Regions from separate parts of the Janthinobacterium sp. 1L-D-8-B-C4 genome, predicted to be linked through region 3. Evidence: predicted binding sites of a transcription regulator. Region 3 holds the regulator's gene; each other region holds the start of a gene.
The links. The regulator FNR, encoded in region 3, switches genes on or off when oxygen is low (the NO sensors DNR and NnrR bind a similar motif). The targets are predictions, from matches to a motif close to TTGATNNNNATCAA.
Positions count from the first base shown of each region.

Region 1: AC0Z42_RS16150 (IPT/TIG domain-containing protein) is a predicted target of FNR. The motif match lies at 2,788-2,801, and genes of this name have one in related genera.
Region 2: paaA (1,2-phenylacetyl-CoA epoxidase subunit PaaA) is a predicted target of FNR. The motif match lies at 7,931-7,944, and genes of this name have one in related genera.

Region 1 is NZ_JBXAVX010000008.1:208,227-218,730, reverse strand. It holds gene metH (methionine synthase) at 1-2,366, opposite strand, end outside; gene AC0Z42_RS16150 (IPT/TIG domain-containing protein) at 3,023-5,527, shown strand; gene AC0Z42_RS16145 (tautomerase family protein) at 5,680-6,087, shown strand; gene AC0Z42_RS16140 (LysR family transcriptional regulator) at 6,088-6,957, opposite strand; gene fmt (methionyl-tRNA formyltransferase) at 7,011-7,967, opposite strand; gene def (peptide deformylase) at 8,043-8,585, opposite strand; gene dprA (DNA-processing protein DprA) at 8,841-9,947, shown strand; gene AC0Z42_RS16120 (Smg family protein) at 10,042-10,504, shown strand, end outside.
Region 2 is NZ_JBXAVX010000004.1:235,068-245,571, forward strand. It holds gene paaK (phenylacetate--CoA ligase PaaK) at 1-1,263, opposite strand, end outside; gene paaI (hydroxyphenylacetyl-CoA thioesterase PaaI) at 1,307-1,759, opposite strand; gene paaH (3-hydroxyacyl-CoA dehydrogenase PaaH) at 1,749-3,317, opposite strand; gene paaG (2-(1,2-epoxy-1,2-dihydrophenyl)acetyl-CoA isomerase PaaG) at 3,319-4,110, opposite strand; gene paaE (1,2-phenylacetyl-CoA epoxidase subunit PaaE) at 4,143-5,222, opposite strand; gene paaD (1,2-phenylacetyl-CoA epoxidase subunit PaaD) at 5,258-5,782, opposite strand; gene paaC (1,2-phenylacetyl-CoA epoxidase subunit PaaC) at 5,782-6,534, opposite strand; gene paaB (1,2-phenylacetyl-CoA epoxidase subunit PaaB) at 6,549-6,833, opposite strand; gene paaA (1,2-phenylacetyl-CoA epoxidase subunit PaaA) at 6,860-7,849, opposite strand; gene paaX (phenylacetic acid degradation operon negative regulatory protein PaaX) at 8,082-9,011, shown strand; gene AC0Z42_RS09865 (hypothetical protein) at 9,037-9,291, opposite strand; gene AC0Z42_RS09870 (M14 family metallopeptidase) at 9,435-10,504, shown strand, end outside.
Region 3 is NZ_JBXAVX010000014.1:64,656-75,159, reverse strand. It holds gene modA (molybdate ABC transporter substrate-binding protein) at 152-910, shown strand; gene modB (molybdate ABC transporter permease subunit) at 925-1,596, shown strand; gene AC0Z42_RS21970 (sulfate/molybdate ABC transporter ATP-binding protein) at 1,602-2,300, shown strand; gene AC0Z42_RS21965 (TOBE domain-containing protein) at 2,332-3,099, shown strand; gene AC0Z42_RS21960 (HAMP domain-containing sensor histidine kinase) at 3,104-6,175, opposite strand; gene fnr (fumarate/nitrate reduction transcriptional regulator Fnr) at 6,396-7,154, shown strand; gene AC0Z42_RS21950 (FixH family protein) at 7,155-7,679, opposite strand; gene ccoG (cytochrome c oxidase accessory protein CcoG) at 7,735-9,126, opposite strand; gene ccoP (cytochrome-c oxidase, cbb3-type subunit III) at 9,131-10,057, opposite strand; gene AC0Z42_RS21935 (cbb3-type cytochrome oxidase subunit 3) at 10,050-10,250, opposite strand; gene ccoO (cytochrome-c oxidase, cbb3-type subunit II) at 10,252-10,504, opposite strand, start outside.

The sequences.
Region 1 (10,504 bases), on a different contig from region 3:
TCGCCCTTCACGGTGGCCATGATAATCTTGCCTTTCGGCTTGGCAACGATGCCGGTGCGCTTTTCTTCCAGCAGCTTTTCTTCTTCGATAAACGGTATCAAGTGGGCCACGGCCTGTTTCATCACGCGCGCCGATTTCACCACCTGTGGCAGGAACATCTTGCCCTGGCCGAACAAGTCGCCAACCACGTCCATGCCGGCCATCAATGGCCCCTCGATCACATGGATCGGCCGCCCGCCGTTGTGCAGCAGTTCCTGGCGCGCTTCTTCCGTGTCTTCGACGATGAACTGCGTGATGCCATGCACCAGCGCATGCGACAGGCGCGCCTGCACCGTGCCTTCGCGCCAGGCCAGATTCTGCACATCGGCCTTGCCGCCGCCCGCTTTCAGGGTGCCGGCAAATTCGATCATGCGTTCGGTCGAGTCTTCGCGGCGGTTCAGCACCACGTCTTCCACCCGTTCGCGCAGTTCCGGGTCGAGGTTGTCGTACACGCCGACCATGCCGGCGTTGACGATGCCCATGGTCATGCCGGCCTTGATGGCGTGGTACAGGAACACGGTATGGATCGCTTCGCGGGCCGGGTCGTTGCCGCGGAAACTGAACGAGACGTTCGACACGCCACCCGAGATCTTGGCATGCGGCAGGTTGTCCTTGATCCAGCGCGTGGCGTTGATGAAGTCGACCGCGTAGTTGTTGTGCTCTTCGATGCCGGTGGCCACCGCAAAGATGTTCGGGTCGAAAATAATGTCTTCGGGCGGGAAGTCGAGCGAGTCGACCAGCAAATGATAGGCGCGCGCGCAGATCTCGATCTTGCGCTCGAACGTGTCGGCCTGGCCTTTTTCATCGAAGGCCATGACGATCACGGCCGCGCCGTAGCGGCGGCACAAGGTAGCCTGGCGCAGGAATTCGGCCTCGCCTTCCTTCATGGAAATCGAGTTGACGATGGCCTTGCCCTGCACGCATTTCAGGCCCGCTTCGATCACCGACCATTTCGACGAGTCGACCATGATGGGCACGCGCGAAATATCGGGCTCGGAGGCGATCAGGTTCAAGAAGCGCGTCATGGCGGCCAGCGAATCGAGCATCGCCTCGTCCATGTTGATGTCGATCACCTGGGCGCCGTTTTCCACCTGCTGGCGCGCCACCGACAAGGCTTCGTCGTACTGCTCGTTGAGTATCATGCGCGCAAACGCCTTCGAGCCCGTGACGTTGGTGCGCTCGCCCACGTTGACGAACAGCGAGTCGTCATTGACCACGAACGGCTCCAGGCCGGCCAGGCGCAGGTCGTGGCTCTTGGCCGGGACGGTGCGCGGCGTATTGTTTGACAGCAGCTCGCCGATCGCCTTGATGTGCTCCGGCGTAGTGCCGCAGCAGCCGCCGGCCATGTTCAAAAAGCCCGCATCGGCAAATTCGCGCAGCAGGGCGGAAGTGTCTTCTGGCAACTCGTCAAAGCCCGTGTCGCTCATCGGGTTGGGCAAGCCCGCGTTCGGGTAGATGCAGACAAACGTGTCGGCGATTTTCGACAGTTCTTCCGCGTACGGGCGCATCAGGGCCGCACCGAGCGCGCAGTTCAGGCCGATCGTCAGCGGCTTGGCGTGGCGGATGGAATTCCAGAAGGCGGGCACGGTCTGGCCCGACAGGATGCGGCCCGACGCATCGGTGACGGTGCCCGAAATCATCAGCGGCAGGCGCACCACTTGCGGGTTCTGCTCGTAGAACAGGTCGATCGCGAACAGCGCCGCCTTGCAGTTCAGGGTATCGAAAATGGTTTCCACCAGCAGCACGTCGGCGCCGCCTTCGACCAGGCCCTGGGTTTGCTGCAGGTAGGCCGCCACCAGCTGGTCAAACGTGACATTGCGCGCGGCCGGATCGTTCACGTCCGGCGAGATCGATGCTGTTTTCGGCGTGGGCCCCAGGGCGCCGGCGACGAAGCGCGGCTTGTCCGGCGTGGAATACTTGTCGCAGGCGGCGCGCGCCAGCCTGGCCGCCGCCACGTTCATCTCATAGGCCAGGTGGGCCATGTGATAGTCGTCCTGGGCGATCGTGGTGGCGCCAAAGGTGTTCGTTTCGATCAGGTCAGCGCCGGCCGCCAGATAGCGCTCGTGGATTTCCTGGATGATGTGCGGCTGCGTCAGTGTCAATAACTCATTATTGCCTTTGACGAACAACTCGCGCGCGCCCGAGCCGGCCGGCGCCGCGAAGTCGATGAAGCGGCCTTGCGGCCCGCCGCGATACGCCACTTCGTCGAGCTTGTATTGCTGGATGATCGTGCCCATCGCGCCGTCGAGGATCATGATCCGCTGCGCCATGATGGCGCGCAAGGAGACTTCGGTCGGGGACAGGGCGGGGATCACGGTATCGTTCATTTCATGCTTTCAATAGGCAACGGGCGGCGGCGCGGTGGAGGAGACGTTGCGCATCAGCAGGATCAGCCGACGGAGTGCGCCGGCCGGATAGGCTGGCGGAGGGTGGCAATCGCCTGATTTCACCGGGTCTAAAATTATACGGCATCGCGCAGTTTTGGTTTCAGGCAAAAGCCCTCGCCAGCTGTCGATGCGCCATCCACGCAACACATTAGCATGCCAAAAAATCAATTAATTGTATCATCGCGCTTTCTCTCACATTCTCTCCTGCATTACATTTGTAAAAATCTCGGCTGAATTGTTAATTATTTAAAAGATATCATGTTGATAGTCACTCTTTATGTGGAAAAATCCCCACATTTTTTGTAAATCGGTGAAAATTTTTTTATGAAGCAACTGCCAATGTTCTATATGAAAACAAAGCTTGATTTGCGGCAACGCAGAGCGAGAGCGGTAATGCCTAAAATAAAGGTTGTCGGTGAGTTATGTTAATTACTGCCGCGAATAGGGAAGCCAAAGTCATTAACAGTTGTCTTTAGGAATTTTATTCAATCATAATGTCGGTTCCTTAGATAAACATTCTCTCCAAAAGTCACCGATATGTCACATACCTCTACCACTTCTCCTGCTGTCGCGCTGCGCGGAAACGGATGCCAGCCATGAAAAACCATTTGCTTATTGCATTGATTGCCATGCTGGGCCTGTCCGCTTGCGGCGGCGGTGGAGGGGGTGGCGGTACCGGCACTGTGGTGGCGACCACCACCACCAGTCCGGCGCCGGTCCCGGCGGTGGTGTCGGCCGTGACGTCTGTTTCGGCCAATGCCATCGCCATCGGTTCGAGCGTGACGGTGACCGGTAGCAACCTTGACCGCGTATCGGCGTTCCAGGTCGGCGGCGTGACCCTGGCTGCCAGCGCTGTCAGCGCCAGCAGCGCCACCCTGGCGATGCCGGCCACGCCCGTCACCGGCGCCCTGACCCTGGTCACGGCCAGCGGCACGGTTGCCACCAGCCAGGCTATCACGGTCTACCTGCCGTTGACGGCCGGCGAACTGACGCCCGCTACTGGCGTCGTGGGCAGCAGCGTGAGCATTACCGGCACGGGCATGGCCAATGTCACGGCAGTGGTGTTTGCCAACGGCACTGCCGCCGCCGTGCAAAGCCATACTGACAGCAGCGTGACCTTCGTGGTGCCGGTCGGCGCCGCTACCGGCCAGCTGACCGTGCGCGGCACGTTCAACGAAGCGCTGACCAGCGCCGCGTTCACGGTCTTGCCGACCGTCAGCGTAACCTCGATCAGCACCGCCATCAGCGGCGCGAATGTGATCGTGACCGTGGCCGGCAGCAACCTGGACCAGGTCAATGGCGCCACCATCGGCACCACCGCCGCCACCATCGTCAGCGCCAGCGCCACCGAACTGCGCGTGTCGGCACCAAGCTCGGCCACCGGTAACCTGATGCTGTCGGCGCCGTCGCGCGCCGCCGTCAACGCCGGCACCGTGGCCGCCTTTACCCTGGGCGCCATCGATTTCTCGCAAGTATTGAACCTGAGCGCCAGCGATGCGGCGCTGCGCCTGACGCGCGGCAAGCCTGCCGCCGTGCGCGTGTCCGTGCTGGGCACGCTGGCCGGCCGCAGCAGCCCGGCGGTGACCCTGGCGGCCACTTCGTCGACCGGCGCCAACCTGGGCAGCCTGGTGCTGAGCGGCCCGGCCACCTTGCCAACAGCCAGGAATGCCTATAGCTTCGACGGCAACTTCAGCGCCGCCCTGCCAGCGAGCTGGATCCAGCCTGGCCTGCAGGTACGCGTGACCGCCGTCGGCAACGATGGCACGCAAGTGAGCCAGCAAGCCACGCCGGCCGTGTCGTCGGCCGCCAAGATGCACCTGGTGCTGGTGCCCTTGATTACCAACGACGGTACCTCCGTCTTGCCTGATGCGGAGGTGATCCGTGCCGCCATCGTGCGCGTGTATCCGTACGCCGCGGAAGACATCACCATCACCAAGCGCGTGGCGCTCAATGTCGGCGGCAGCAGCGCGGTCGACACCTGGTGGAGCGAGACCCTGCCGAAGATCGAAGCGGCGCGCAGCCAGGAAGACAGCAGCGCCTTCTACTACGGTTTTGCCACGCAGATGTCGGCCAGCCGCACCGCCGGCCTGGCCTATATCAGCGACCGCACCACAGGCGCCTCGAGCCCGTCGGCGCTGGGCCTGGACGCCAGCGCCACCCGCACCGCCTCGATCGATGCCTTTGGCAACGCCTGGCCCGAGTGGCTGACGACGATGATCCATGAAATCGGCCACAACCATGCGCTGCAGCACGTGGCCTGCGGTTCGCCGACCAACACCGCCGCCGACTATCCGTATGCGAACGGCGACCTGGGCAGCCAGCCACTGTATAACAGCAACTACGGCGCGGCGATTGGCCAGTTGAGCCAGGCTACCTACACCAGCAACGGCAGCACCAAGCAGATGAAGGATGTGATGGGCTATTGCAGCGGCGCCTGGTTCTCGGACTACAGCTATGCCCGCATCCAGCAATTCCTGGAAAGCTATGCCGCACGCATCGCCCGCACCGGCCGCAGTGTTGCCACCGGCGCCAGCGTGCTGGCCGCCGACAATGGCTACCTGACCATTTCGGGCCGCATCACTGCCAATGGCGTGCAATTGCACCCGGCCGTGGCCTCGGCCACCGCGCGCACCGGTACCGCCGACAGCAGCGCCAAATACAGCCTGCGGATTTTAACGGCGTCCGGACAAACTATTAACGTGCCATTTGATACGCAGCAGCTGGCCGACAGCCGGGTTGACGTCAGCCACTTCCGTGTCAGCTTCGCCAATCCCGGCGACATCAGCGATATCGATGTGCTGGCCAATGGCAAAGTGGTCAGCAAGCTCGACCGCTCGGCGCGCCGTGCCGCTAGCGCGACCGCCGCCAGCCTGGACACCACGCAAAGCGCCGGCAAGCTGGCCCTGAGCTGGAATGCCGAGGCCGAGCCGTATGCCGCGGTGCTGTACGTGGCCGCCGATGGCCGCAAGACTGTCGTCGCCAGCGCCCTGACCGGTGGCAGTGCCTCGGTTGACGTCAGCGCCTTGCCGGCCGGCGGCCGTTTTGAAGTGAGCCTGTCATCGTCTGTGCGCGGTCGCATGGTGAAGGTGGCGCGTAAATAAACCGTCTCGTGATTGTGATATGGAAAGGGCTTGCTGCGGCAAGCTCTTTTTATTTGTGTGAAAAGTGCACAAATTCTGTGCCGGACGGGGGCTGATGTTTTACCCGATGCTTGCCCACAATGGTGATTCCTCAATCACCCGGAAATACCGCCATGCCTATCCTTCACTTGCAGTTGTCCACCGCGCCCGACGCGCAGCAGTGGGCGGCGATTGCTGCCACCCTCTGCCGTTTGACGGCCGAGTTGCTGCACAAGGCGCCCGAGCTGACCTCGGTGGCCATCACGCACACCGACCCCGTACACTGGTTTGTCGGCGGGCCGTCCCTGTCAGAGCAGGAAAAAACGAGCTTTTTCCTCGATGTGCTGATCAGCGACGAAACCAATACGGCAGTTGAAAAGGCGGCGTATATCGCCGCTGTCCATGCGGCGATGGCGCAGGCGCTGGGGTCCTTGCATGAGGTCAGTTATATCCATGTGCATGACGCGCGCCAGGCGGCCTGGGGCTATGGTGGCCTGACGCAGCAATTTCGCGCCGTGAGGAAGAGCTTGCAAGCGGCGTGATCAGTCCCAGTCGCGCTGTGCATACCATTGCACCGCGAAGTCGATCAGGGCGCGTACCTTGGGCGACAGATGACGGCCATGCGGATACAGCGCGTACAGCGTGCGCGGCGCCAGGGTGTAGCCGGGCAGCACTTGCACCAGCGCGCCGCTGGCCAGCTGTTCGCGCACGATAAAGGCGGCCGTATTGGCAATGCCCATGCCGCCCAAGGCCGCCGCGCGCAGGGCGATGCCGGTGTTGGCGGCGAAGTTGCCGCGCACGGTCACCGCATGCGGCGCGCCGCTGTCATCGCGGAATACCCAGCTGGCGGGCTTTTCTGCCAGGTTCAAGCTGTATAACAGGCAGTCGTGCCTGGCGAGGTCCTGCGGCGTGGCCGGTGCAGGGTGGCGGGCAAGGTAGGCCGGCGAGGCGACGGCCACCATGCGGCTGCTGGCCAGTTTGCGCGCCACCAGGGTCGAGTCGGGCAGGCCGCGTGTGATGCGCAGGGCCACATCGAAGCCATCGTCGATCAGGTCGACGATGCGGTCATTGCAGACCAGGTCGATCTGCAGCAGCGGATATTGCTGCGTGAACGATGGCAGCCAGGTGGCCAGTTCCAGCGCGCCAAAGGCGACCGGTGCATTGATGCGCAGGCTGCCCGAAGGCTGTGCCTGGTGCTGGGTGACGGCGCGGTCGGCCGCATCGAGCGCGTCGAGGATGTCGCGGCTGGCCAGATAGTATTCCTGGCCGGCGGACGTCAGCGCAAAGCGCCGCGTGGTGCGGTTGAGCAGTTGCGCCCCGAGCCGGTTTTCCAGCTGGCGGATCTGGCGCGAGACGATGGAGTGGGAAATGCCCAGTGCGGCCCCGGCCGCCGTGAAGCTGCCCAGTTCCACCACGCGGCGCAGGGCACGCAGGCCGTGAGCTGATCCATGGCGTGCCTGCCCGGTTAAACGAAACGCTTGCCTTCGAGCGCGAAGCCCTTGATGAATTCGCTTGCCGGCAAGCGCTTGCCGCCCGGTTTTTGCAACTGCGTCAGGCGCAGCGCGCCGGTGCCGCAGGCCACCACGATGCCATGCTGGGCGTCGGCCGCCAGCACCTGGCCGGCGGGCTCGGCGCTGTCGGCGTCGAGCACCTCGGCGGACCAGATCTTGATGGCCACGCCGTCGACCTGGCCGCAGGCGCCGGGAAATGGATTGAAGGCGCGAATTTTCAGGCCCAGTTCCAGCGCGCCCTGGGAAAAATCGAGCGCCGCTTCTTCCTTGGCGATTTTTGCCGCGTAGGTGACGCCCGCTTCCGGCTGAGTCACAGCCACCAGCGGTTCCTGCGCCATCTTGCGCAAGGTGGCGACGATCATGCGACCGCCCAAAGCGGCCAGCTTGTCGTGCAAGGTGGCGGTGGAATCGCCAGCCTCGATCGTCACGCGCTCGATGGCCAGCATCGGGCCGGTGTCCAGGCCTTCTTCCATCTGCATGATGGTCACGCCGGTTTCGTCGTCACCGGCTTCGATGGCGCGGTGGATCGGCGCCGCACCGCGCCAGCGCGGCAGCAGGGAACCGTGGATATTGATGCAGGGTTTGATGTCGAGCGTGCTGCGCGGCAAAATCAGGCCGTAGGCGGCCACCACCATCACGTCGTAATCCGTCGCCAGCAGGCGTTCATGGGCGGCCTTTGCCTCGGCCGCGCGCTGCGGATCTTTGCTGTCCATGCGCAAGGACAGCGGCTGCAGCACCTCGATGCCATGCTGCTGGGCATATTGCTTGACGCTTGATGCGTGCAATTGCATGCCGCGTCCGGCCGGGCGGTCGGGCTGGGTCAGCACCAGGGGAATCTCGAAACCCGCTTCGTGCAAGTCTTTCAGGGCGGTAGCGGCAAATTCAGGCGTGCCTGCGAAGATCACTTTCATCTGGTTCCTGGTCGTGAAGTGTGCAGGCTAAGCCTGGCGGGTAGGACAATGCCCGCCAGTTTACCAGTTAGTGGCTCAGAAACGGCGATTTTGCGCGCGCAGGCTCGCTTCGCGCTCCAGGCCACGGATTTCCTTGACCATCTTGGTCTTGATGCGGTTGCGTTTCAGGGGCGACAAGTATTCCACGAAGACCTTGCCCAGCAAGTGATCCATTTCATGCTGGATGCACACGCCCAGCAAGCCATCGGCTTCCAGTTCGAACGGTTTGCCATGGCGGTCCAGCGCGCGCACCTTGATGCGGGCCGGGCGCTCGACGCCGTCGTACACGCCCGGCACCGACAAACAGCCTTCGTCGTAGACCTGCTTTTCTTCGCTGGCCCAGGTGATTTCCGGGTTGATGAACACTTGCAGCTGGTTCTTTTCTTCGGTGATGTCGATTACCATCATCTGGATGTGCTGGTCGACTTGCGACGCCGCCAGGCCCACGCCGGGCGCGTCGTACATGGTTTCGGCCATGTCGTCGATCAGGGTCTGCAACTGGTCGCCGAAGTCGCTGATCGGCTTGGCGACGGTGTGCAGGCGCGGATCGGGGTAACGCAGGATATTTAAGATGGACATACGAATTGGACTGTTTGGCTGGTTGAATTAGCTGGGCACATGAAGGCTGTGCGCGGCGCTGGATCGCCGGTGGTTTTACGCTGATTGAAGGGGGAATTTTATCACAGACGCCCGTATCGCTGTGCAAGGCAGGTCGTTTGCCGCCAGGAACTGTGCACCGAAGTGTGCACCTTTGTTGCGCCGTTCGATATCGCCCGCCCTGGTGCGCCGCTACCATGCAAGACGGACGTGGTGGACCGGGACGGCGAGGGTGTCATGGATGCAAATACGGTGAGTGACGACAGCGGCGGCGAACTGGCGCCCTGGCTGCGCCTGCAATGGCTACCCGGCGTGGGGCCGGTGGCCGCGCGCGCCTTGCTGGCGCGTTTTGGCTTGCCGCAGGATATATTTTCCGCATCGTTCGAAGCGTTGCGCGAGGTGGTTCCGGCAGGCGTGGCACATGCCATTTTGCAGCGGCCCAGGCCGGTCGCCAACAGCCAGCTGGAACTGACCTTGCAGTGGTTGCGCCAGCCCGGCAATGCGGTGCTGACCCTGGCCGATGGCGCCTATCCTTTGCAACTGCTGGAGATACCCGATCCACCGCTGCTCTTATATGTACGCGGCCGCCCTGAACTGCTGTCGCGCCCTTGCGTGGCGGTGATCGGCAGCCGCAATGCCAGCGTGCAGGGCATGCGCAATGCGGCCGCCTTTGCCGAGGCATTGAGCCAGGCAGGGCTGACGATCGTGTCCGGGCTGGCGCTGGGCATCGACACGCATGCGCACGAGGGCGGCCTGCGCGGCGACGGCAGCACGGTGGCGGTGATCGGCACCGGTGCCGATCTGGTCTATCCACGGCGTAACCTTGGTCTGGCGCAAAAAATTGCCGCGCAAGGCTGCATCGTCAGCGAATATGCGCTGGGCTTGCCCGCGATTCCCAGCAATTTTCCACGCCGCAATCGCCTGATCAGCGGCCTGGCGCGTGGCGTGCTGGTGATCGAGGCGGCAGCCCAGTCGGGGTCCCTGATCACGGCGCGCCTGGCCGGCGAATACGGGCGCGACGTGTACGCCTTGCCCGGTTCGATCCACTCCACCCTGGCCAAGGGGTGCCACGCCCTCATCAAGCAGGGCGCCAAGCTGGTCGATTCGGTCGATGATGTGCTGCAGGAATTGCAGTGGCCGGTCGGCGCTGGTGCGGCGGTGTCCGCACCGGCGCCGCCGGCCCATCCCTTGCTGGGCGCGCTGGGCTACGACCCCTGCGACGCCGACACCATCGCCGCGCGCAGCAGCCTGGCGATGGCCGAGGTGATGGGAGAACTGCTGGCGCTGGAAATGGCGGGGCTGGTGGAGCGCCTGCCTGGCGGACTGTTTCAACGCTGCAAATGACAGCTTGACACTTGTGTGGCGGCCTTGCCGCATGGCGCCGCTTTGTCCGCTGGCGCACTTGTGCCGCAGCGAGCTTAGCTGATAGAGTAGAGTCATGTTCGATATCCTGGTTTATCTCTACGAGACTTATTATCGCCCCGATGCCTGCCCCGAGCCGGCGGCACTGGCGCGCAAGCTGTCGGCCGTCGGCTTTGACGACGTGGAGATTTCCGAAGCGCTGGTCTGGCTGACCGACCTGAACGCAATGGCCGGCGCCGAGCAGGTGCTCACCGCGAGTTCCACCGGCACGCGCTTTTATGTTCAGCAAGAAAGCGATGTGCTGGGCACGGCCGCCATCGGCTTTATCCAGTTCCTGGAAAGCGCCAAGGTATTGTCGCCGCTGCAGCGCGAAATCGTCATCGAACGGGCGCTGGCCCTCGATGAAGCGCCCGTCACCCTGGGCAAGCTGAAAGTCATCGTGCTGATGCTGCTGTGGAGCCAGGGCAAGGAACCGGACGCGCTGATGTTCGATGACCTGTTCGGCTCCGATGAAGAATTATCGCCCCGCCTGCTACACT
Region 2 (10,504 bases), on a different contig from region 3:
GCCCGAAGCGGCCACCAGGCGCACGCGGGTGCTCACGCCCACATGGGTCTTGATGCGCTGTTCCAGCTCGCGCGCCAGGCCGTCGGTTTCGCTGGCCGAGATGGTCGCGCTCATGTCGATGCGCAGTTCGGCGATCACTTCCAGTTTGTCCAGGTGGCCGTCGCGCGTCACCACCAATTGATATTGCGGCGCCAGCTTCGGCATCTTCAAAATCAGCTCTTCGATCTGCGTCGGGAACACATTCACACCACGGATGATCAGCATGTCGTCCGAGCGGCCCGTGATCTTGCCGATGCGGCGCATCGAGCGCGAAGTCGGCGGCAGCAAGCGGGTCAGGTCGCGCGTGCGGTAGCGGATGATGGGCAGCGCCTCCTTCGACAGCGAGGTGAATACCAGCTCGCCCTCCTCGCCGTCGGGCAGCACTTCGCCCGTTTCCGGGTCGATGATCTCGGGGTAAAAATGGTCTTCCCAGATCACCGGACCGTCCTTGCTCTCGATGCATTCGGACGCCACGCCAGGGCCCATCACTTCGGACAGGCCGTAGATATCGACCGCGTCGATGCCGGCGCGCGCTTCGATTTCCGAGCGCATGGCGTCGGTCCACGGCTCGGCGCCGAAGATGCCGACCTTCAGCGACGAATCGGCCGGGTCCAGTCCCTGGCGCGTGAATTCCTCGATGATATTGAGCATGTACGACGGTGTGACCATGATGATGGACGGCTTGAAATCCTGGATCAGCTGCACCTGTTTTTCGGTCTGGCCGCCCGACATCGGGATTACCGTGCAGCCCAGGCGCTCGGCGCCGTAATGCGCGCCCAGGCCGCCCGTAAACAGGCCGTAGCCGTAGGAGATATGCACCATGTCGCCCGCGCGGCCACCGCCGGCGCGGATCGAACGGGCCACCACATTGGCCCAGGTATCGATATCGTTCTGCGTGTAGCCGACCACCGTGGCCTTGCCGGTGGTGCCGCTCGAGGCGTGGATGCGCACCACCTGCTCGCGCGGCACGGCAAACAGGCCGAACGGATAATTGTCGCGCAAGACCTTTTTATCGGTGAACGGAAATTTGGAAAGATCGGACAAGGATTTCAGGTCGTCCGGATGCACGCCCGCCGCGTCAAAGGCGGCGCGGTAATGGGGCACGTTGTCATAGGCGTGCCTGAGCGTCCATTGCATGCGTTCGAGCTGCAAGGCTTGCAACTCGTCCTTGCTGGCGCGCTCGATGGGCTCGAGGTCATTCGGGGAAGGCGTACGTTGGACCATGATTGTCTCCTGTTGATTCTATAACTGTTCGGTGTGGGGCAGTTCAAGCCTGCTCTTGGATCACTTCACCGGCCACGCGGATCGACTTGCCGCGAAATAGCGCGATCGCGCGGCCGTCCTGGTTGCTGACCCTGACGTCGTAGACGCCGCTCTTGCCCGCCAGCGCCTGCTCGACGGCGTCGGCCACCAGCACGTCGCCTTCGCGGCCCGGCGCCAGGTAGTCGATGGTGCAGCCTGCCCCCACGGTGTTGAGGTTGTAGCTGTTGCAGGCAAACGCAAACGCGCTGTCGGCCAGGGCGAAGATAAAACCGCCGTGGCAGCTCTGGTGACCGTTGAGCATGTCGGCGCGCACTGTCATGGTCATGCGCGCATGGCCAGGGCCCACTTCATCCAGGGCGATGCCCAGGGCCTGCGTGGCGCTGTCGCGCGACAGCATGGAGGCGGCGGCCGCTTCTGCCAGCGCCTGGGCGCTCATTTGATGGTCTTCATTCGGCATGAAACGATGCTCCATTGGCGAGTTTGCGGCGCAGCAGCGGCGAGACGCGGTAGCGGTCTTCGCCATAGCCTTGCGCCAGGTGGTGCAGCACGGTCACGACATGTTGGACGCCGACCGCATCGGCCCAGGCCAGCGGTCCGCGCGGATAATTGACGCCCTTCTGCATGGCGATATCGACGGCGGCAGCCGTACACACGCCCTGGTTGACGGCGTCGGCCGCTTCGTTGGCCAGCATGGCCACCGTGCGCATCACGGCCAGGCCGGGCACGTCGTCCAGGCGCGTGACGGCAAAGCCGGCCGCCTGGAACAGGCCGACGGCGGCAGCCCAGGCTTCGTCGCCGCACTGGTCGGCGCGCGCCAGCGCCACGCGTTTGGCTGTCGCATAGTCGAGCGCCAGGTCGAACAGCACCGTGTCGGCGTGGCTGTTGTCCTGTGCGCGCTGGGTGGCGCTGCGGCCATCCGTCAGGTAAATGGCGGCGCCGTTGCAATGCAGGGCCGGCGCCGTGTCGCTGGCCTGGCCTTCGAGCGTGACGCGGCTGGTGACACCGATGCCGGACGCTTCCAGGCGCCGCACCAGCGCATGGATGACGCCCGTGTGGCCACGGCCATCGCCACCGACAGCGCTGGACAGGGCCACCACTTCGGGGCGCGGCTGGGCGCTTTCCTGCTGCGCCGCAGGCACGCTGGCGCCTTCGCCATACCGGTAAAAACCACGGCCCGACTTGCGACCCAAAAAGCCCGCATTGACCATTTCCTGCTGCAGCACCGAGGGCGTAAAGCGCGGGTCGTTGAAGTAGGCGCCGAACACCGATTGCGTGACCGAGAAATTGACATCGTGGCCGATCAGGTCCATCAGCTCGAACGGGCCCATGCGAAAGCCGCCCGCCTCGCGCAGTACCGCGTCGATGGTGGCGGCGTCGCCGGCCTGCTCGCTGAGCAGGCGCCAGCCTTCGGCGTAGAACGGACGCGCCACGCGGTTGACGATAAAGCCGGGCGTCGATTTCGCATGCACGGGTTGCTTGCCCCAGGCGATGGAAGTGTCGTAGACAGTAGCGGCGACCTCGTCGCTGGTGGCCAGTCCACTGATCACTTCGACCAGCGCCATCAGCGGCACCGGGTTAAAGAAGTGCATGCCGACCAGGCGTTCCGGGCGGCGCAATTTGGCCGCGATCGCCGTGACGGAAATCGACGAGGTATTGGTGGCCAGGATGCAGTCGTCACCCACCAGCGCTTCCAGGTCGGCGAACAGGCCGCGCTTGACGTCGAGGTTTTCAACGATGGCTTCGACCACCAGCGACGCGTCGGACACGTCTTGCAGACTGCTGGCGGCCTGCAGGCGCGCGCTGGCTTCCTGCGCTTCTTGCGCCGTCATGCGGCCCTTTTCGGCCAGCTTGACATACATCTTGCCGATGTCCTGTATGGCCTTGCTGACGGCTTCAGCGCGCGTGTCGTACAGTTTGACACGGTAGCCGGCTGCCGCCGCCACCTGCGCGATGCCGGCGCCCATGGCGCCGCTGCCGATCACGGCGACGATGCTGTTGTTCTCCAGAGCTGCCATCTTAGTGTCCTTTGAATTGTGCTGCGCGTTTTTCCATAAAGGCCGACACGCCCTCGCGGTAATCGTCGCTGTTGCCCAGTTCGCTCATCATGCGCGCTTCCAGCGCCAGCTGCTGCGGCAGGGTATTGGCGCCGCTCGCGGCCAGCGCCTGCTTGGTCAACGCCAGGCCCTTGGTTGGCGCCGTGGAGAAATGCACGGCCAGCTTGCGCGTTTCCGCGGCCAGCTCGGCGTCGTCCACGCACTTCCAGATCAGGCCCCAGTCTTCGGCTTTTTCGGCCGTCAGTTTTTCGCCCAGCATGGCCATGCCCATGGCGCGCGCGGAACCGACCAGGCGCGGCAAAAAGAAGGTGCCGCCCGTGTCGGGTATCAGGCCCAGCTTGCAGAACACTTCGACAAAGCTGGCCGATTTGCCGGCGATAACGATATCGCAGGCCAGCGCCAGGTTGGCGCCGGCGCCGGCCGCCACGCCGTTGACGGCGCAGAGTACCGGCATCGGCAATGCCTTCAGGGCCAGCACCAGCGGCGCATAGTTTTTTTCCACCGATTCGCCCAGGTCCACGCCTTTCGAACCCGGTTCGACGGCGCGATCGGACAAGTCCTGGCCGGCGCAGAAACCACGGCCGGCGCCGGTCAGCACGAATACGCGCACGCTGTTGTCGGCATTGACACGGCTAATCGCGTCGCGCACTTCCTCGTGCATGGCCTGGGTGAAGCTGTTGAGCTTGTCGGGGCGGTTCAGGGTCAGCGTGGCGATGCCCTGCTCGATGGTGAAGAGGATGTTTTGGTAGGTCATGGCGTCTCGCTATTTTAGTTATTGGCCTGCTTTTACTCTGCCTGGTCGAAATCGACAATCACCTTGTCGGTGACAGGAAAACTCTGGCAGCTCAGCACAAAACCGCGCGCCACTTCGTAGTCTTCCAGCGCGTAGTTGACGTCCATCTCGACCTTGCCATCAAGGACCTTGCAGCGGCAGGTGGAGCACACGCCGCCCTTGCAGGAATAGCGCATGTCGATGCCTTGGCGCAGGCCGGCGTCGAGGATCGATTCCTTGTCCTTGTCCATCGTGAAGGTGGTGTGATTGCCGTCCAAAATGACCGTCACTTCGGTTTCCTTGACGGCGCCGGCGTCGAGCTGGGCGCGCGGCTTGTGCGCGTTTTTCGGGATGCTGGCGGCGAACAGTTCGATCTTGATATTTTGCTTTGGCATGCCGGCCGCCTGCAGCGCGGCCGAGACGCCCAGCATCATGTCTTCCGGGCCGCAGATAAAGGCGTTGTCGTAGTCTTCCACACGGATCCAGTGCTGCAGGAACTGCTCGCATTTTTCCTGCGTGATGCGGCCGTTGAACAGCTCGATGTCCTGCTGCTCGCGGCTCATTACGTAGACCAGGTTCAGGCGCTCCAGGTACACGTCTTTCAGGTCCGTCAGTTCTTCCTTGAAGATCACCGACGACGAGGCGCGGTTACCGTAGAACAGCGTGAAGCGGCTTAATGGCTCCGTCAGCAGGGTGGTCTTGATGATCGACAGGATGGGCGTGATGCCGCTGCCCGACGCAAACGCCAGGTAGTGCTTGCGGTTGACGCAGTCGAGTGGCACGTTGAAGTGGCCCATCGGCGGCATCACCTCGATGGTGGCACCGGCCTTCAAGGTATCGTTGGCCCAGGTGGAAAACGCGCCGCCAGGGGTACGCTTGATGGCCACGCGCAGGGTGCCGTCCTGCACCGCCGAGCAGATCGAATACGAGCGGCGCACGTCTTCCGCATTGATATTGGCGCGCAAGGTCAGGTGCTGGCCCTGCTGGAAACGGAACTGCTGCTGCAATTGTTCCGGCACGTCAAAGGTGACGGCGATGGTGTCGCGCGTTTCATTGCGCACCTCGGACACCGACAGCGGATAAAATTTACTCATGCTTCATCTCCAGTTTCTACACACTTCGCGCCTTTTCAATGGCACTTGAAGTAATCAAACGGTTCGCGGCAATCGATGCATTTGTACAGCGCCTTGCACGGCGTGGAGCCGAACTGGCTGGTCAGCTGCGTATGACTGGAACCGCAGTTCGGACAGATCACGTCGAGCTTCGGCATCGCCACGCGCTTGACGCCGCCCTTCAGGCCACTGATATCGATCACCTGCTGCTGCGGCGGGGCGATGCCATAGCCTTTCAGCTTGGCCTTGCCCTCGTCGCTCATCCAGTCGGTGGTCCAGGCCGGCGACAGCTGGTTCACCAGGGTGACGTGCTCCACGCCATGCTCGCGCAAGGCGTCGGTCACTGCGTCGGCAATCACCTGCATCGCCGGGCAGCCCGAGTAGGTGGGGGTAATCGTCACCGTGCAGGCGTCGCCAGTCACGTCGACGGCGCGCACGATGCCCAGGTCCACCACCGAAATGACGGGAATTTCCGGATCCGGCACCTCGCCGAGCCAGGACCAGACCTGCGCCGCATCGAGAGTGGTCGCCTGCGCGTTCATTACCACTCCGAACCGGGATAGGCGCGCTGCAGGAACTGCATCTCGGCCAGGATAAAGCCCAGGTGTTCCGAGTGCGTGCCCTGCTTGCCGCCCTTTTGCATCCAGGCGTCGGGCGCCGGCATGGTCAATGTGGCTTCGGCGAAGATCTCGGCCACGTGTTCCAGAAACGAAGCGCGCAGCAGCCCGGACGGCGGCGCGATGCCGGCCGCCGCCATGGCGCTGTCGACCGCGTCGTACTGGAACATCTCGCCCGTGTACATCCACAGCGCGTCGGCCGCGGCTTGCGTTTTCTTGTGGCTTTCCGCCGTGCCGTCGCCCAGGCGCACGATCAGGTCACCGCTGCGGCGCAGGTGGTACGTCACTTCCTTGATCGACTTTTGCGCCACTTCGACGATGCGCGCATCGCTGGCCTTGGTCAGTTCCAGCAGCTGGAAGTAATGCCAGGTGTCGAAGAAGAACTGGCGCATCATGGTGTCGGCGTAATTGCCATTCGGCTGTTCGACCAGCAGGCAGTTGCGGAAGTCGTGGGCGTCGCGCATGAAGGCGATATCGTCCTCGTCACGGCCGGCGTTTTCCAGTTCGGCCGCATAGCTGAACCACAGGCGCGTCTGGCCCAAAAGATCCAGCGCGACGTTGGTCAGCGCCATGTCTTCTTCCAGCGCCGGGCCCTTGCCGCACAGCTGCGACAGCTGCTGGCTGAGGATCAGGGCGTTGTCGCCCAGGCGCAAAAGATAGGTAATTTTGTCATCCATGACAGCTATCCCGATCACAGGTTCTTGACTTCTTCCGGCATCGGGAAGAAGGTGGGGTGACGGTAGACCTTGCTGTTCGACGGTTCGAACAGGGCGCCCTTGTCGCCGGGGCTGCTGGCGACGATATCGGCCGCGCGCACTACCCAGATGCTGACGCCCTCATTGCGGCGCGTATAGACGTCGCGCGCATGGTTGACCGCCATGGTGGCGTCGGAAGCGTGCAGGCTGCCCACGTGCTTGTGCGCCAGGCCGTGCTGGCTGCGGATGAAAACTTCCCACAAAGGCCATTCTTTGCTCATGTTGCTATCCCCTTTTATATGTGTTCTCAGGCTGCCGCTTTGACTGCGGCTTGTTTGTCCGCATAAGCGACCAGCGCATCACGGAACCACTCGCCGTCTTCATACGCTTTCACGCGCGTTTGCAGGCGTTCGCGGTTGCATGGGCCATTGCCCTTCAATACATTGTTGAACTCGGACCAGTCGATCTCGCCGAATTCATAGTGGCCGGTGTCGGCATTGAATTTCAGGTCGGGATCGGGCACGGTCAGGCCCAGGTATTCGATCTGCGGCACGGTCTGGTCGACCATGCGCTGGCGCAGTTCGTCGTTCGAAAACAGCTTGATGCGCCATTGCGCCGACTGCGCGCTGTTGACGGAAGCGGCGTCGGACGGACCGAACATCATCAGCGACGGCCACCACCAGCGGTTCAGGGCGTCCTGCGCCATGGCTTTCTGTTCTGGCGTGCCCTTGCACAGCGACATCATGATGTCGTAGCCCTGGCGCGCATGGAACGATTCTTCCTTGCAGACGCGGATCATGGCGCGTGCATACGGGCCATACGAGCAGCGGCACAGCGGAATCTGGTTGATGATGGCCGAGCCGTCGACCAGCCAGCCGATGGCGCCCATGTCGGCCCACGAAAGGGTCGGGTAATTGAAGATGCTCGAATACTTGGCTTTGCCCGAGTGCAAGGCAGCCAGCAGCTCGTCGCGCGAGACACCGAGGGTTTCAGCCGCGCTGTACAGGTACAGGCCGTGGCCCGCTTCGTCCTGGATCTTGGCCAGCAGGATCGATTTGCGTTTCAGGGTCGGCGCGCGCGTGACCCAATTGCCTTCTGGCAATTGACCGACGATTTCCGAGTGGGCGTGCTGCGAAATCTGGCGGATCAGGGTCTTGCGGTAAGCGTCGGGCATCCAGTCCTTGGCCTCGATCTTGATGCCTTCGTCGATGCGTGCCTGGAAAGCCTGCTCTTCCGCGCCCATGTCGTCGATGGAACGAACGTTCTTGAGGCCGGTTTCAACCATTTGTGCGTACATGATCTGTCTCCCAATGGGTGGCTTGCGCTGTTGCGCAAAGCGATAACGGATAATACGATACATAAATCGATTTGCATACACTTGATTTGAATCATTTGAAAATTCCGTATCTTATGTTCCTTTGGCAAGGGTATGATATTAAAAATAGTGCGTGCGCCAACGCAGGGCAAACGCTGCGTCAAGTAGACTGCTGCCTTTATCAAAATACCCGTTACAGCCAGACCAGGAACACATGAACAACACCGCTTGCACCGCATGGATAGCCGATTTCCTCGCCACTGACCCGCCCCGTTCGAAGTCGCTGGTGATGACGATCTTTGGCGACGCCATCGTGCCTCGCGGCGGCTCGATCTGGCTGGGCAGCCTGATCGAGCTGCTGGCGCCGTTCGGCGTCAATGACCGCCTGCTGCGCACCAGCGTATTCCGCCTGGCGCAGGAAGGCTGGCTCAGCTCGCAAAGGGATGGCCGCCGCAGCGCCTATGCGATCCGCCCGGAAGCGCTGGCCCGCTTCGAGCGCGCCTACCGCCGCATCTACGCGCCGCTGGTCAAGCACTGGGATGGCAGCTGGACCCTGGTAATCGGCGCGGCCGGTAATATCAACGCCAGCGAACGGGGCGCGCTGCGCAAGGAATTGCTGTGGGCCGGCTATGGCCTGGTCGCGCCCGGCATCTTCGGCCACCCGGCCAGCAATGGCGACGCACTGGAAGACATCCTGGTGCGCAATGAAGTACAGGGCAAGCTGTATGTCTGCCACAGCACGGAGTTGCCCGGCGTCAGCGGGCGCCCCTTGCGCGAGATGGTGGCCGAATGCTGGGACTTGTCGGAAGTGATGGCAGGCTACGAAAAATTCATCGCCAGCTTCCAGCCGCTGCTGGCGGTGCTGCAGGCCCAGCCCGCGATCGATGCCGAGCAGGCTTTCGTGATCCGCTCGCTATTGACCCACGCGTATCGGCGGGTGCAGCTGCACGATCCGCAGTTGCCGGTCGAACTGCTGCCCGAGCCGTGGCCCGGCACGCAAGCCTATGCGCTGGCGCGTGCACTGTACCGGCGCACCTATGCGGCGGCGGAACAGCATATCCTGGCCACCTTGCGGCGCGAGGACGAGCAGGCGGCCGATGTGGAGCCGTGGTTTTTTGAGCGCTTCGGCGGCCTGAACACCTGAGAAGAGCCAGGCCTTCAGCAAACGGCTATTGTTTTGCCACCACTTGCTTCGCGCCAGCCAGCAGGTCCTGACCCAGCTTGTCGAGCGCATTGACCTGCAGCTGCATGGCGTCGAGGATGGCGTGGTTGAAGGTCAGCTCGGCCGGCGTGGTATAGCCGGGAAAGCGCAGGATGCGCAGCAGTTCCTGCAAGGTCGTGCCCTTGCCCAGGTGCGCCAGCGCGTCGCTGAGGGCGCTGACCTTCTTTTCCAGCTCGCGTACATGTTTGCCATTGTCGTCCATGATGTTCTCCCGGTTGTTGGAGCTTTCACGTTAGCAAAGCAGCCGCACTGGCGTTTGCGCCGGCACAAAGCCAGCGGCAAAACGGGTATCATCGCGCCATTGCACACGATGCAAACCCTAACTTGTTTTTACCAGGAACATTCATGACCATTAAAATCAGCCAGCAGTTCGATGCCGGCGCGATCGAGGTGCTGCGCGCCGACGATGCCAGCGCCATCGAACTGAACATCCGCAAGGACTCCCACGCCGACATCACGCAATGGTTTTACTTCCGCCTGCAGGGCGCGCAAGGCGAGGCGTGCACGATCCGCTTCATGAACGCGGGAAAATCTGCCTACCCGGACGGCTGGAAAGACTACCAGGCCGTGGCCAGCTACGACCGCGAAACCTGGTTCCGCGTGCCGACCAGCTTTGACGGCAGCGTGATGACCATCGAACACACGCCGGAAGAAGAAAGCGTGTATTACGCCTACTTCGAGCCGTATCCATGGGACCGCCACCTGGCGCTGATCGACAGCGCGCAAGCTTCGCCGCTGGTGCGTTTGATCGACCTGGGCAGCACAGTGGAAGGGCGCGACATGAATCTGCTGGTGATCGGCGACGCCGATGCCGAGAAAAAAGTCTGGGTCATCGCGCGCCAGCATCCGGGTGAAACGATGGCCGAATGGTTTGTCGAAGGCATGCTCGAAGCGCTGCTGGACCAGGCCAACCCGTTTGCCCGCCAGTGCCTGCAGGACGCCGTCTTCTACGTGGTGCCGAACATGAATCCGGACGGTTCCGTGCACGGCAACCTGCGCACCAATGCGGCCGGCGCCAACCTGAACCGCGAATGGATGACGCCGACCATGGAGCGCAGCCCGGAAGTGTTCCTGGTGAAACAGAAAATGCATGAAATCGGCTGCGACCTGTTCCTCGACGTGCATGGCGACGAAGGCCTGCCGTATGTATTCGTGGCCGGCAGCGATGCGCTGGAAAATTTCACGCCAGCACAAAAGGCCGAGCAGGACCGCTTTATCGCCGACTTCAAGGTGGCCAGCCCCGACTTCCAGGACGAGCACGGCTACGAAGACGGCCCGTTCACGCCCGAAGTGCTGACCATGGGTTCGCCCCATATCACGCACGCGTTCGGCTGTTTGTCGCTGACCCTGGAACTGCCGTTCAAGGACAATGCCAACGACCCCGACCAGCAAACCGGCTGGAGCGGCGCGCGCAG
Region 3 (10,504 bases):
GGCTTCACCCAATATACTGTTTTTTTATACAGTATATCAGCGAAACCCGGTTTGTGCCTGCTTGATCCGTGCAATGGCAAGACGTTATATATCGGTGTATATTACGCTTCTGTTGATTGCTCAGTTTATTGTTTACTTCAAGGATACAACCATGCGCCTGACCTCTTTCGCCCGCCTGCTGGGCACTGCTTTGCTTGCTACCGCCGCCAGCTCCGCCATGGCCGGGGAAGTGGTCGTGTCGGCCGCCGCCAGCCTGACGAATGCCTTCAAGGATGCGGCGCAAAGCTACGAGGCGCAGTATCCGGGCAGCAAGGTCTCGCTGAACTTCGCCGCCTCGGGCGTGCTGTTGCAGCAGATCGTCAAGGGCGCGCCGGTCGATGTATTTGCTTCGGCCGACCAGGAAACCATGGACGCGGCGCAAAAAGAGGGCCTGGTGCTGCCAAGTGACCGCCATAATTTTGTCGGCAACAGCCTGGTGCTGATCGTGCCGTCCGACAGCAAGCTGGCCATCAGGAATCTCAATGACCTGACGCAGAAAAGCGTGACGCGGGTGGCGATCGCCAACCCGGCCAGCGTGCCGGTGGGCCGTTATGCGGAAGGTGCGTTAAAGAAGGCAAAGCTGTGGGACGGCGTGCAGGCCAAGGCTATCAGTACGCAGAATGTGCGCCAGTCGCTCGACTATGTGGCGCGCGGCGAAGTCGATGCGGGCTTTGTGTATGGCACCGACGCGGCCATCATGAAAGACAAGGTCAAGGTGGTGTTTGAGGTGCCTTTGGCGTCACCGGTGCTGTACCCGATCGCCACCATCAAGGGCAGCAGCAATGCAGCCGAGGCGAAGCGTTTTGTCGGCTATCTGCAGACGGCGCCGTCGCAGGCGATCCTGGCAAAGTACGGTTTCAAGAAGCCATAAGCTGACAGCGCCGCATGGATATCGCCTGGACCGCGCTGGCCCTGTCGCTGAAAGTGGCGGCATGGGCCACGGCGCTCAATCTGCTGCTGGGCATAGGCACCGGCTATCTGCTGGCGCGCGCCCGTTTCCCCGGGCGTGACCTGCTTGACGCGCTGTTGACCTTGCCGATGGTAATGCCGCCGACGGTGCTCGGCTACTATCTGCTGGTGCTGCTGGGGCGGCGCGGCACTCTGGGCGTCTGGCTGCAGGAACACTTCGGCATCAACCTGATCTTTACCTGGCAGGGCGCCGTCATCGCCGCCACCATCGTCGCTTTTCCGCTGGTATTCAAGCCGGCGCGCGCGGCGTTTGAAGCGGTTGACGGCCAGCTGGAACAGGCGGCGCGCGTACTCGGTATTTCAGAGCTCGCGATTTTCTTTCGCGTCACCCTGCCGCTGGCCTGGCGCGGCATCCTGGCCGGCGTGCTGCTCGGTTTCGTGCGCGCGCTGGGCGAATTTGGCGCCACCCTGATGGTGGCCGGCAGCATCCCCGGCAAGACGCAGACCCTGTCGGTAGCCGTGTATGAAGCGGTGCAGGCGGGCCAGGACGACACCGCCAACACGCTGGTGCTGATCACCTCCGTGGTGTGCATCGTGGTGCTGCTGGCCGCCGGCAAGCTGGCGCCCGGTCGCATCGCCCACAGGTAAAACCCATGCAACTCGACCTCGATATCCGCGCCACTTTGCGCTCCGGCAAACGCAGTTTCAAGCTGCATGTGCAATGCACGTCCGCCAGCCAGCGCATCGCCCTGTACGGGCCGTCCGGCGCCGGCAAGAGCATGACCCTGAAAGCGATCGCCGGCCTGTTCACCCCGGACGCCGGCCATATCCGCCTGAACGGGCGCACCCTGTTCGATTCCGCCGCCGGCATCAACCTGGCGCCGCAGCAGCGCAATGTGGCCTATCTGTTCCAGGACTATGCGCTGTTCCCGCACCTGACGGTGCGCCAGAACGTGGGTTTCGGCCTGGCGCGCGGCTGGTTCAATCCGAGGCCGCGCGAAAAACTGGCAAAAGTCGAGCATTGGCTCGATGCATTTCATCTGCAGGAACTGGCGCACCAGTATCCCGACGAGTTGTCCGGAGGCCAGCGCCAAAGGGTGGCGCTGGCAAGGGCACTGGTGGCCGAGCCGGCCGCACTGCTGCTCGACGAACCGTTTGCCGCGCTCGATCCGGCGCTGCGCGTGAGCATGCGGCTGGAACTGAGCCAGTGGCAACAGCAGCTGGGCGTGCCGATGATCCTCATTACGCATGACCCGGAAGATGCGCGCATCCTTGGCGAGCATGTGCTTACCTTGCGCGATGGCCGCATCGACACGGTGGCAGACAACCAACACGAGGTAAAAATTGGATAAGGTGGAAATTGGCCTGCAAGGCTCGGTCTGGATGACGGTGGGAGGCGAAAACCTCGGCGGCGCCGGCAGGGTGGAATTGCTCGCTGCGATCGCCGAATGCGGCTCGATCACGCAGGCGGCCAAACTGGTGAAGATGAGCTACAAGGCGGCCTGGGACGCCATCGATGCGATGAACAATCTTGCCGGTGAACCGCTGGTGGAACGCCTGACGGGTGGCAAGGGCGGCGGCGGCACGCGCCTGACGCAGCGCGGGCGCCAGCTGGTCGACAATTTTCGCATTATCGAGATCGAGCATGCGCGCTACCTGCGCCAGCTGAGCGGCCAGGCCGAAGGCATTGCCGACGACCTGTTACTGATACGGAGAATGGCCATGAAAACCACGGCACGCAATCAATTCCTCGGCAAGGTGGCCGAACTTAAATCCGGCGCGGTCAACGACGAAGTGATCCTGGAATTGCCCGGTGGCCAGCAGATTGTTGCCGTCATCACGCAGGGCAGCAGCGACAGCCTGGGTCTGGCGCCCGGCGTGGAAGCGTTCGCGCTGATCAAGGCCTCGTCGATCATCCTGGTGGCGGATGGCGAAGGCGCGCGCTTCTCGGCGCGCAACCAGCTGGCCGGCAGCGTCACGCGCGTGCAGACGGGCGCCGTCAATACGGAAGTGGTGCTCGATTTGCCAGGTGGCGGCACGATAGCCGCCATCATTACCAATCAAAGCGCCAGCGAAATGGAAATCGCCGTCGGCAGCCAGCTGACGGCGATGTTCAAGGCGTCGAGCGTGATCCTGGGCGTGCCCGCATAAACAATCAATCCTCCAGCCGCGACAGCCAATCCGCCGCCGCCGCCAGCACTTGCTCCAGTTCCAGCACCGTCTGCGCCAGCAGCGCCGGCACTTCGTCGTGGCGGCCTTCGTCGATCGCCTGCTCGGTGGCGAACGAGGCGCGTATCAGGCGCTTGGTGCCCAGCGTACCCACCGAACCGCGCAGGCCGTGCAGGATGCGCGCAACGTCGCTGTGGCGGCCCTCCTGCAAGGCCGCTTCGGCGTCGCGCAACGGTGTCATGCCCTTGTTCAGGGCGTCTTCCACCATGCGCCGCAAGACCGCCCTGCCCTTGGGGTCCTTGCCCATCACGCGCATCAGCGCGGCCATGGAAAACACTTCCTCGTCGAGTGGCGCCGCCGCTACCGCCTGTACTGCGGTGCGCTTGGGCAGGTGGCGGTTGATCACTTCCATCATTTCCTCGACCACCACCGGCTTGGCAATGAAGTCGGTGATGCCGGCCGTCATGCAGCGCTCGCGCTCGGAGGCCAGCACGCCGGCCGTCATGGCGATCACCGGCAGCTGCAAGCGCAGTTCGGTGCGGATGATGTGGGTGGCGCTGAAGCCGTCCATCACCGGCATCTGCATGTCCATCAGCACGATGTCGTAGCGCAAGGACTCCATGCGCAGGCGTTCGACCGCCTGCAGGCCGTCGCCCACCACGTCCAGCGTGGCGCCCATGTGTTCCAGGATGCCGCGCGCCACCGCCTGGTTCAGGTGATTGTCTTCCACCAGCAGGAAATGCACGCCGGCCAGTTCGGTGCCGCTTTGCTGCAGCGCGATATGCTGTTCGCCGTCCTGGGTGGCGTTCAGGGCCTGGTGCAGCGCGTCGAACAGGCTGGAACCGGTGATCGGCTTCATCAGCACCACGTCGGCCTCGGCCGCGCTGGAGATTTCTTCCAGGTGATTGCGGGCAAACGCGTTGACCATCACCACGATGGGCTGGCGCTGGCCGGTGGCCGCCTCGCGTATCGCCTTGGCCGTGGCCAGGCCGTCCATGACGGGCATGTGCCAGTCGGCCAGCACCACGTCATATGGCTGCCGGCTGGCCAGGCGTTCGCGGTACAGCTCGATGGCGGCAAAGCCGGAGTCGACTTCATCGGCGGCCCAGCCCCATGCTTCGATCAGTTTCACGATCAGTTCGCGCGTGGTGCGGTTGTCGTCGGCCACCAGCAGGCGCAACTGGCCCAGGGCCGGTTTGCGGCGCTCTTCGTTTGGCTGCGCCAGTGCTTCGAACGGCACGCTGAACCAGAAGCGGCTGCCCTTGCCTTCGCTGCTGGCCACGGCGATATCGCCGCCCATCATGTGGATCAGATGCTTGCTGATGGCCAGGCCCAGGCCAGTGCCGCCGAAGCGGCGCGTGATGCTCTGGTCGCCCTGCGAAAAGGCGGTAAACAATTGTTCCTGCTGCTGCGGCGTCATGCCGATGCCGGTGTCGCGTACTTCAAAGCGCAGCCAGGCCTGGCCGGGCGTTTGCTCGGCCAGGCTGACGGCCACCACTACTTCGCCGCTGGCGGTAAATTTGATGGCATTGCCGGCCAGGTTGACGAGGATCTGCTGCAGGCGCTGGGCGTCGCCCACCAGGCGGCGCGGCACGTCGGGCTCGACCGCGATCGCCAGTTCCAGTTCCTTTTCGCCGGCATTCATGGTCATGGTGGTGGCCAGCGTGTTCATCACTTCATCGAGATCGAATTCGACCGGCGACAAATCCATGCGGCGCGCCTCGATCTTGGAAAAATCAAGCACGTCGTTGAGGATGCCCAGCAGCGACTGGCCGGCCACGCGCACCATGGTCAGGTATTTGCGCTGCTCGGTATTGAGTTTGGTGTTACCGAGCAAATACACCATGCCCAGCACGGCGTTCAGCGGCGTGCGGATTTCATGGCTCATGTTGGCGACAAAGTCGCTCTTCGCGCGGTTGGCCGCTTCGGCGCGGTCGCGCTCGTCTTCGAGTTCGGTCGCGCGTGCTTCCACTTCCTGCTGCAATCGGTCGCGCTCGCTCATCAGGCCGTTGAAGGCCGCCGTCAGTTCGCCGATCTCGTCGCGCTGCTCGACCGGCAGCGGCGTGAAGCGCTGGCCGCTGCTGCGCAGCGCCAGCAGGGTGTCTCGCAGGCGCACCAGCGGCGACAGCAGGCGCACCGTGACCCAGCCCAGCACCAGCGCCGCCAGCAGCGAGGCGCAGGCGCTCCACAGGATCAGCCGGTACAGCACGCCGTCAAACGGCTCGAAGGCGTCATCGACCGGCAGCGAGGCAGCCAGCAGCCAGTTGACCGATTTCAGGTGCTTGAAGCTGTTGACGGCTTTCACGCCGCGGCTGTTGGTGCTGACCATGCTGCCTTCGCCGCCACGCGCGATCAGCGCGCTGGTGGCGGGGTTGGCATTGTCGGCGCGCGGCTGCAGCAGCTTGGCCGGATCGGGATGCAGCACGTACAGCGGCACCTTGCCCTGCGTCAGGATGAAGTAATAGCCATTCTTGCCCACCTTGGCCGTGCGCAGGTCGCCCAGCAGGTTGTCCTTGTACAGGCGCAGCACGCCGATCACGATGCCGGCCACCTCGCCATTGGCGCCGATCACCGGCGCCACCATCTGCACGATGGGCAGGCCGCTGGACTTGCCCAGCATCGGTTCGGTAATCATGGGCTGGCGCGTGCGCATGACGGTGCGGAAGTAGTCGCGGTCAGCCACTTCGACACCGCTGCGTCCCGGCACTTCGGGCACGTCGCTGACCACTTTGCCATGCGCATCGAGCACCAGCACGTCGTCGAACAGGGCCAGCATGGCGCGCTGCTCATGGTACTGGCGCAGCTGGGCCGGCTGTGCCATCAGCGCGGCGGGCTGGCGGCGCGCCGTTTCGCTGATCACGTCAAGCAGCATGCCAAGCTTGTCGTCGAGTTCTTCGGCGGTGCGTTCGATCATGGCCGTCTGCTGGCTCAGCAATACTTTGGTGAAATCGTCGCGCATGCGCTGAACCTGCACCAGGGTCACCAGGGCGATCATGGCGATCGAGGTCAGGCTGGTAGCCAGCGCGACTTTTGCTTTAATGCCCAGAGGCTTCATCATTTCCTTATCCTTGGCAAACGGGCAGGCGGCACAAGCGTGCTGCGAGAGATGCTATCAGGAATTCTCCTATCAATACATCAACTTGGCAAGCATGGGCTTGTGGCGGCGTTGCCATGAAAATAAATGCAGAAAGTGATTTAAGCATCGCATTTCGCCGAAATTGGCACATTGCCTCTGCAGATACAGTAAACTCGTTGTTGTATTTTCTAAAAGGATGCCCATGTCACAAGAGCTGTTGTCTCCAACCTTGCCCCCCGTGAACGTGGAAGCGTTGCGTGCGCGCTGCGCCACCTGCAGCATGCACCAGCTGTGCCTGCCCATGGGGCTCGACGTGGGTGACATGGATCGCCTTGATCAGATCATCGGCCGGCGCCGCAAGGTGGTGCGTGGCGCCTCGCTGTTCCGCATCGGCGATTCGTTCCAGAACCTGTACGCGATCCGCCTGGGCCACTTCAAGACCTACCAGATCAATCCCGGTGGCGAAGAGCAGGTGACGGGCTTCCAGATGGCCGGCGAACTGTTGGGCATGGACGCCATCAGCACCGACCGTCATCATTGCAATGCGGTGGCGCTGGAAGACAGCGAAGTGTGTGAAATTCCATTTTCCAGCCTGGAGCAATTGCTGGGCAATATGCCGACCCTGCTGCGCCATTTCCACCGCATGATGAGCCAGGAAATCACGCGCGAGCAAAGCGTGATGCTATTGCTGGGCAATATGCAGGCGACCCAGCGCTTTGCCGCCTTTATCGTCAACCTGGCGTCGCGCTATGAAGCGCGCGGCTATTCGAGCAGCAAGTTTCAATTGCGCATGTCGCGCGAGGAAATCGGCAACTACCTGGGCCTGACGATCGAAAGCATCAGCCGCCTGCTGTCGAAATTCAAGAAGGAAGGCTGGCTGAGCGTCTCGAACCGCGAGATTGAAATCTTGCAGCCTGCCAAGTTGAAGGCGATTACAAACGGTACTGACACCTGCAAGTAATTACAGTTCGTTGTCGGCGTGGATGGTGATGTCGCGCTGGGCCGGCCAGGCCCAGATGCCCGACAGGCGCCATACGCGCTGCTGGTCTTCCACCAGCACCTGCCAGCGGCTGCGCTCGAGCATCGGCAGCGACACTGAAAAATTGCCGTTGGCATCGGGCTGCACCATCAGGCGGATATCTTTTTCCGGCAAGGTGGCATGCGCCAGGTGCAGCAGCAAAGGCTGCCGGTAAGCCTTGCCGAAGCTATGCACGGAACCGGTGATGCGCGACTGCGCCACATCGTAGGCCAGGCTGGTATCCATCGCCAGGTCGCTGGCGACCGTGTCGCGGCGCAAGTCCTGGTTGATCGCCTTGCCTTGCTTGTAGTAGTCGCCCACCACCAGCGCATCGGGCTGCGTGAACGCGATATACCCCATGAAGCTGCCGACGACGACCGACAGGCCGGGGCCGATCATCAAGAGCCACGGCCAGCGGTGCTTGTACCAGGGATCGACGGGGGCTTGCAGTTTGGCGGTCTTGGACATGGTGTTTCTCCTGATTCAATATGGCGCCAGGCAAGGCCCGGCGCCGCTTCCTGGTTTAACGCGGCACGATGAATACCGCGCTTTCGCGCACATGCAATGAGGGATCGTCGATCGATTGCAGCGTGATCTGGATCTTGTTCGAACCCTTCTCGCCGACGCCGTGCGGCACGCGCAAACGCACCGGCCAGCCCAGCGTTTCGGTCGGCTGCAGGGTCACTTCCTCGCGCGTCAGCAGGGCCAGGCCGGGCAGGCCCGACACGGCGATCCGGAAGTGCTGCTGCTCTTCCGAGGTGTTCATGATCTGCAGGCGATACACGTTTTCGATCATGCCATCTTCCACTTCCCGGCCCATCGAACCGCGGTCGCGGATCACGTCCATTTTCAGGGGCGTGCGCAGGAACAGCGAGGTGCACACGGCGATGATGATCAAGGCCAGGATCGAGGTGTAGATCAGCACGCGCGGGCGCATGGCGCGCCGGCGGATCTGCTGCGAACTGAAGTTGTTTTCCATCGCATGGTCGGTGCTGTAGCGTATCAGCCCGCGTGGCCGTTCGACCTTGTCCATCACGCTGTTGCAGGCGTCGACGCAGGCGGCGCAGCCGATGCATTCATACTGCAGGCCATTGCGGATATCGATGCCGGTCGGGCACACCTGCACGCACAGGGTGCAGTCGATGCAGTCGCCCAGTTTGGCTTGCGCGCCGTCCTTGGCCGCTTTCTTGTTCAGCGCGCCACGCGGCTCGCCGCGTTTTTCGTCGTAGGTGATGATCAGGGTATCCTGGTCGAACATGGCGCTCTGGAAGCGCGCATACGGGCACATGTATTTGCATACCTGTTCGCGCAGCCAGCCCGCGTTGCCGTAGGTGGCCAGGCTGTAGAACAGAATCCAGAACCATTCCCAGGGCCCGAAATTGAAGGTCCGTACTGCATGCACCAGATCCTGGATCGGCGTGAAGTAGCCGACAAAGGTAAAGCCGGTCCACAGGGCGATGGCGCCCCAGGCCAGGTGCTTGGCAACCTTCTTGCCGGTCTTGCGCACGGAAGGGCCTTGCCGGTCGAGCGCCATGCGCGCGCTGCGCGTGCCTTCGATCTTGCGTTCAACCCACAGGAAAATTTCCGTGTAGACGGTTTGCGGACAGGAAAAACCGCACCATACCCGCCCGGCAATCGCCGTGACCAGGAACAGCAGATACGCCGCGATGATCAGCAGGGCCGCCAGATAGATGAAATCCTGCGGCCACAGCACCACGCCGAAAATGTAGAACTTGCGCGTGGTCAGGTCGAACAGCAGGGCTTGCCTGCCGTTCCAGTTGAGCCACGGCAAGCCGTAGAACGCCAGCTGGGTGAGCCACACGCATACCCAGCGCCATGTTGCATAGCGCCCTTTGGCCTCGCGAGGGTAGATCTGCTCGCGGGCCGCATACATCTTGATGACTTGGGGTTCCATTTGCTTACTTCACAGGAACCGCAGGCTGGGGGTTGGAGAGGCTCCAGATATACGCCGACAGCACATGCACTTTCGACTCGCCAAGGAAGTCACCGAAGGCGGGCATGGTGTTGTTGCGGCCCTTGCGGATGGTTTCCATGATGGTGTCGGCACTGCCGCCATACAGCCAGATCCTGTCGCTCAGGTTCGGCGCGCCGAGTTGCGCGTTGCCCTTGGCATCGGCGCCATGGCAAGCCATGCAGGCGCCGAACTTCGATTTGCCCAGCACCGATTTGACCGGGTCCGAGGTCGAACCCGACAGGCTCAGCACATAGTGCGCGACATTCTCCACATCCTGCTCCGAACCGAGGGCGGCGCCCATCGGCGGCATGATGCCGTTGCGGCCATGCAAGATGGTGGTCTTGATGATGTCGGGATCGCCGCCGTACAGCCAGTCCTTGTCGGTCAGGTTCGGAAAGCCCTTGTTGCCGCGGGCGTCCGAACCATGGCACTGCGCGCAGTAGGTCAGGAACAGGCGCTGGCCGATGGCGTTGGCCTGCGGGTCGGCGGCCACGGTTTTCAGGTCTTGCTTCAGGTACTTGTCGAACAGGGGACCGTAGTCGGCTTCCGCCTTTTTCAGTTCCTGCTCGTACTGGCCCGACGATTTCCAGCCCAGCTTGCCCGCATAGGTGCCCAGGCCCGGATACAGGAACAGGTAGGCCAGCGCGAACACGATGGTGATATAGAACAGCCACATCCACCAGCGCGGCATCGGCGTATTGAGTTCCTTCAGGTCTTCGTCCCACACATGGCCGGTGGTGCCGTCGGCCGGGGCGCCCGGCAGTACCGTCACCTTCGACTGCGAGTACAGCAGCACGCCGCAGCCGATGATGCCCAGCAGGGACAGCACGACGATGTAAATATTCCAGAAACCACTGGTAAAGTCAGACATGGCCGCGCTCCTCTTTTGCCGCTCCGGCATCGGCCGGATAGTCCAGCGCCTCGTCGGCGAACGGCAGGTTGGCCGCCGCGGCGAAGTCCTTGTTGCTGCGGCTGAAAGTCCACCACAGGATGCCAACAAACGTCGTAAAGGAAACCACCGTCATGACGCTGCTGGCGCTGTCGAACAGGTTCTCGATTGCCATGCTAATTCCTCGTTTTGATTAATGTGCCCAGGCCTTGCAGGTAGGCCACCAGGGCGTCTTCTTCCGTCTTGTCCTTCAGCTGCTCGGGACCGGCCTTGATCTCTTCCTCGCTGTACGGCTGGCCCAGGCGTTTCAGGGCGCGCATCTTCGGCACGATGTCTTCCGGCGCCAGCCTGGTTTTCGCCAGCCATGGGTAGGACGGCATGTTCGATTCCGGCACCACGTCGCGCGGATTGTTCAGGTGCGTGCGGTGC